Gottschalkia purinilytica: one gene and its partner. The protein of the gene in region 2 interacts with the protein of the main gene of each other region in a pairwise test. Links are inferred from orthologs where the notes say so. Each region holds a gene or a part of one and is shown on either strand. Other genes may lie near its edges.

What was found. The genes of interacting proteins can lie anywhere in the genome.
Region 1: the proteins of secA (region 2) and CLPU_RS09125 interact in binary tests that used the Escherichia coli proteins (3 or more experiments, as listed by UniProt). The link is inferred for Gottschalkia purinilytica from one-to-one orthologs.

The regions. Positions count from the first base shown.
Region 1 is NZ_LGSS01000008.1:8,118-11,034, forward strand. Bases 82-2,917 are described here. They hold CLPU_RS09125 (alkaline phosphatase), read right to left. Parts: upstream 2,311-2,917; coding sequence 853-2,310; downstream 82-852. Other genes in these bases: CLPU_RS09120 (hypothetical protein), read right to left, coding at 85-525; CLPU_RS09130 (L-lactate dehydrogenase), read left to right, coding at 2,580-2,917.
Region 2 is NZ_LGSS01000002.1:102,565-105,966, forward strand. The notes cover bases 35-3,355. They hold secA (preprotein translocase subunit SecA), read right to left. Parts: upstream 2,977-3,355; coding sequence 235-2,976; downstream 35-234. Other genes in these bases: hpf (ribosome hibernation-promoting factor, HPF/YfiA family), read right to left, coding at 3,350-3,355. In the rest of the region: more of hpf, read right to left, coding at 3,356-3,402. UniProt on the Escherichia coli protein: Required for protein export, interacts with the SecYEG preprotein conducting channel.

The DNA of each region.
Region 1 (2,917 bases), on a different replicon or contig from region 2:
CATTTTCTCTTTTATTTATCTTATACTCTATCAATAATATTAAATGCTATTTATATCTAATCTAACAAACATATCGCTTTTCAATTACTTAGCCAATATATCATTTATTTTTCCATCATCACCACTTACAATATAGTAACTCTCGTTTTCCTTTCTAATAAGCCATATGTAAGATTTATTATTTCCACTTATTTCTACCACTACAAAGTCACCTTCTACTATATCCTTCATCTCTTGTGCTGCTTGTCTTTCTATATCTTCCATATCATATTCTTTTAACTCTATGTTCTCTATTCCACCCATTTCTGAAACTTTTTTAGATAAGCTTTCCATAATTTCTTTAGTATTAGTTGTAGCTCCAAATTTATTATGCCTAAATAATTTATTAAATCTTTTTATATCTTTATCAATACAAGATTCTAATAAATTATAAACTACCTCCTTACCAGAAGATTTTTTAAATGAAAAAGCAATTACTAATATAAACAACAATAACAGTAATATCTTGACTTCTCTCTTTCTCATAAACTCCCATTCCCCCTAGTCTCATATGTCAAAATACGTCTTAAAGGTCTATTAATAATGTATATAAGTTATATTTTTTTACAAATAATACTATTATTTTACATTACTATATCTTTATGTTATAGTATAAATCCTTAATTGTCAAAATAAGTTGAATTATTATAAATAATGTAAATAACTCTATATGAATTGATATATATTTTCAATTAGTAATATTTTTATACATGTATTATTATCTCTATTAGTTTAAATAGAATATTTATAATAAAAAATAGCTAGCAAAAATGCTAACTATCTTCTTAAATGAAAATAATAAATTTAGTATATTTACTTTTTATCTAAAAATTTAAATAATACTTGAGATACTTCAGTGTTGTCTTTATATCCTCCCAAATGCTCAGCTCCTGAGCCAATTGCTGATAAAGGAACTTGTGTGGCAGTATGTGCATAAGTCCCCCAATTAATATTTGCTTTTCTAGAAAGTATATGTGTTACTGACATAGCTAATGGAGAATATCCTCCCCAAGTTACTCCTTTATTATGAAGATCAATAGAATCTTGTATTTCTCTTTTTTCTTGTTCTGTTATATTAGATAATCCAAAATTTTCTCCTATATAGTTTAAGAACTTTTCCTTATCTCCTTTATAAGAGTTTAATAAATTATCCTCAACTGAAACCTTTACATTTTCTAATGAATCTAGCTTTAAAAAGTAGTTTGAATCATATCCTAACGATAAGCCTCCTGTTTCATGATCTGCTGTAACCACTATTAGGGTATCTTTAGGGTATTTTTTCAAAAACTCATATGCTATTTTTACAGAATTATCAAATTCTATAGTTTCTTTAATAACACCAACTGCATCATTAGTATGAGAAGCATGATCTATTCTTCCACCTTCAACCATTAGAAAAAAGCCTTTTTTGTTTTGTGAAAGAGTTTCTATACCCTTTTGTGTCATTTGTGATAAAGTAGGAACATTATTTTTGTATAGGCTGTTTAATCTATCTACTTCATAAGGCATATGACTGTCTGTAAATGATGCGAATATTTTATCATCTTTTTTAGGCTTATAATCCCTGAAATCTTTAACTCCTTTTTTACCATAGAAAGTAATATATCCATTGTCTTTGAATTCTTCTAGTAAGTTTCTATCATCTTCTCTTTTAGACTTTATAGTTCTATCAGCTGCATCTTTTTCATCATTTGTCCAATTATTAGGAATGAAATGCCTTAACCCTCCACCTGCAAAAAAATCAACACCACTATCTAAATAATCAACAGCTATTTCATTTTCATTACTTCTATTAACATTATGAGATGCAAATGCTGCTGGTGTAGCATGAGTTAAACGTGTAGTTGTAATAATTCCTGTAGACATATCTTTTTCCTCAGCTACTTCTATTAAAGTTTTTACATCTTTTCCGTTAGGTAGTTTTGATAACATTCCATTTTTAGTTTTATGTCCCGTTGCTAAAGCCGTTCCCGCAGCTGCTGAATCAGTTATCAAGCTATTTTCTGAATGAGTAGTATTTATTCCAGCTATAGGTAAAGTATTCATTGTTAACTTCTTACCTGTATTTTGTTTAGAATAATACTCTGCTAGTTGTCTTTGAGCAGCTCCCATTCCATCTCCTATAAAATAAAAAATATATTTTGGATTTTCTTTTACCTTAAGTGTATTTTTTCCTGATGCTCTTATAGCATTAGGAAAAGTTATAGAAACAAGTAATAAAGTGATAAATAAGAATGATAATACCTTCTTAAAAAGTCGTTTATTAGACATTAATTATCCTCCTTTATATTATTATTACACTTTAATAGTAATAAAATTTGTTTTAGATATTGTTATTAAATTGTAAAAGTTGTTTTAATTATTAGTAAATTGGATATTAAATATTATAAGTAACTATTGTATACAAAATACTGTATATGCTTTTTTAAAAATTGCTCTTTGTAAAAATTCATTTCTAAATATTAAATATAAATACTGTAAGTTACAAATAATAGTTATACAAATATGTGTATTAAATTTTTTTAAAGGAGAACTTTAGTATGAGAAAAGATATAGGTAATAAAGTCGTAGTAATTGGTGCTGGATTTGTTGGTACGGCAACAGCTTTTACTCTTGTAGAAAGTGGAATGGTAGACGATCTTATTCTTATAGATTTAAATAAAAAGAAGGCTGAAGGGGAAGTTATGGATTTAAATCATGGTATATCATTTTTAAGTCCTATTAATATAAAAGCAGGAGATTATTCTGATTGTGCTAATGCAGATATTATAATAATAAGTGCTGGAGTAGGAATAGATTCTGACGAAACTAGACTAGATCTTGCTAATAAAAACAGTAAGATTATAAAAGGTATTATGAAAAGTATCGTTGAGTATAC
Region 2 (3,402 bases):
AACTTATCTTTTAAGATATTAGTCTCTTGAACTATTTTTTGAGCTTTTTCAGTATCATTCCAAAAATCTGGTTCAAAAGTTTTAGCCTCAAGTTCTTCTACTTTTTTTCTTAGGCTATCTGTGTCAAAGAGAAACACCTATTTCTCTTATTTCCTCCTTAAAAGTCGCTAGCTTATCTTTATAACTTTCTAGCTCAAAAATCAAACATACCACTCCTTTTAAATCTAGGATCGATTAATTATTAGCTCCACAACATTTTTTATATTTCTTTCCACTACCACATGGACAAGGATCATTTCTTCCTACTTTATCCTTTACCACTACAGTTTTTGGCTTTGAAGGTTCAGCACCATGATTTGCTGATACAGGTTCTGCTACTCTTTCTCTTTCTATGTTTTCAGCTTGTTGAAGGTGATATAAGCTTCTAATTGTTTCTTGTTGAATACTATCTATCATAGTCTCAAACATATCAAAACCTTCTGTTTGGTACGCTCTTACAGGGTCTTCTTGTCCTAATGCTCTAAGACCTATACCTTGTTTTAATTGATCCATAGCATCTATATGATCCATCCATTTAGTATCAACAACTCTTAAAAGTATTACTCTTTCTAGCTCTCTTAAAACATCATCGCCTATTTCTTCTTCCTTTTCATCATATAGTTTAAAAGCTATTTCTTTAATTATGTCTTTTAAGCTCTCTTTAGTTAAACTTTCTACATCTTTTATATCTATTTTACCTTCTATAGGCATTAAATTTGATAAATAGTTTTCTAATCCAACAATATCCCATTCTTCAGGATATTTACCATCAGCAGTATATATTTCTATAGCACCTGCTATAGTATTTTCAATCATAGAAAGAATGTGGTCCTTTAAGTTTTCTCCCTCTAATACTTTCCTTCTCTCTGCATATATTACTTCTCTTTGCTTATTCATTACATCATCATATTGTAGTACATGCTTTCTTATACTGAAGTTATTTCCTTCTATTTTCTTTTGAGCATTTTCTATAGATTTTGAAAGAAGCCTATGTTCTAGTGGCTCATCATCTGGCATTCCTAATGTTTCTATCATTCCCTTTATCTTGTCACTTCCAAATAGTCTCATTAAATCATCTTCTAAAGATACAAAAAATCTTGAAGAACCAGGGTCTCCTTGACGACCAGAACGACCTCTTAACTGATTATCTATACGTCTTGATTCATGTCTCTCTGTACCTATAATATGAAGCCCACCAGCTTCTTTAACTTTCTCATTTTCTGTATCTGTTTGTTCTTTAGCTTTATCTAGAATATCCCTATATACTTTTCTAGCTGATAAGATTTCTTCATCATCTGTATCTGCAAAACTATCTACTTGTGAGATAATTTCTTCACTAAAGCCTTTTTTCTTCATTTCATTCTTAGCTATAAACTCTGGATTACCTCCAAGAACTATATCCGTACCACGACCAGCCATATTTGTAGCTATAGTTACAGATCCATATCTACCTGCTTGTGCAACTATTTCAGCCTCTCTCTCATGTTGCTTAGCATTTAAGACTTCATGCTTAACACCCAACTTTTTAAGCATTTTACTAAGAACTTCTGACAGTTCAATAGAAATAGTACCTACAAGTACAGGTTGACCTTTTTCATGCTTTTCTTTTATTTCATTTACTACAGCATTAAGTTTCCCTTCAACGTTCTTATATACAACATCAGCATGATCTTTTCTTACTAATAATCTGTTAGTAGGTATCTCTATAACGTCAACGTTATATATTTCCCTAAACTCAGATTCTTCAGTTTTTGCAGTACCAGTCATACCTGATAGTTTATTATACATTCTAAAGTAGTTTTGGAAAGTTATTGTAGCAAGTGTCTTAGATTCTCTTCTTACATCTAGTCCTTCTTTTGCTTCTATAGCTTGATGTAATCCCTCACTATATCTTCTACCGAACATAAGTCTACCTGTAAATTCATCAACAATTACAACTTCTCCATCTTTAACTACATAGTCAATGTCTTTTTTCATTATATTTTGAGCTTTTAATGCCTGGTTTATATGATGATATATTTCAGCATTTGAAGGATCTGCAAGGTTTTCTACACTAAAGTATTTTTCCGCTTTTGCTACACCCTTCTCACTTAAAGTTACATTCTTAGCTTTCTCATCAATTGTAAAGTCTACTTTTTCTTCAACATATTCACGATCTAGTAATGGATTTTTCTTTTCATTAGGATCTATTACTCTACCAGTTAATGTTTTTACAAAGTTATCTGCAAGTAAATATAACTTTGTAGATTTATCTCCCATACCTGAGATAATAAGTGGTGTTCTAGCCTCATCTATTAGGATACTGTCAACCTCATCCACTATAGCAAAGTTAAGGCCTCTTTGAACCATTTCATTTTTATATATAACCATGTTATCTCTTAGATAATCAAACCCAAATTCGTTATTTGTACCATAAGTTATATCAGCAGCATAAGCTTCTCTTCTTTCGTCATTCTCCATGTCATGTAGTATACATCCTACACTTAAGCCTAGGAATTCATATACCTTACCCATCCATTCTTTATCCCTTTGTGCAAGGTAATCATTTACAGTAACAACATGTACGCCTTTTCCTGAAAGAGCATTAAGATATACCGGTAAAGTTGCCATAAGAGTTTTACCTTCACCAGTTTTCATTTCGGCAATTGTTCCCTCGTGTAAAACTATACCTGCTATTAATTGTACTCTATAATGCTTCATACCAAGAACTCTATATGCAGCCTCTCTAGCTACGGCAAAAGCTTCCGGTAATATATCGTCTAGTGTTTCACCCTTTGCTAGTCTATCTTTAAATTCAGGAGTCTTAGCTTTTAGCTCATCATCAGAAAGTTTTTGTATATCCTTTTCTAAGTCCTCTATCTTATTTACTATTGGTTCAATTCTTTTTAGTTCCCTTTCACTATGTGTTCCAAACACTTTTTCAAAGAGTCTTTTCAATTTAACTCACCTCAAGTTATATTATTATATTATTTAAATCTTATCCGTTGCAAGATTTATTGATAAAATATAGATATCAAAATAGATTAAACCTAATTATAAAATCTAATTAAGATTATATCAAATATTGAATAACTATTTACTTAACTTATTTAATAAAGTAAAATTGTAAACAATAGAAAAATTTCTTGTAATTATTTAAAAATATTCTAAAATTAATTTTACATAATTTTCTTGGCGATTATTTTACAATTATTATTATATTTTATCATTAATGATAATTCCTTACAACCCTACGAAAATCCTTCAAAAAACAGTAAAAAAGCAGAGACTTCTCTGCCTTTTTATTATTATAAACAATTATAGATTCATTTTAGTATTCTGGTTCTATGAGACCATAGTCCCCATTTTTTCTTTTATAGATTA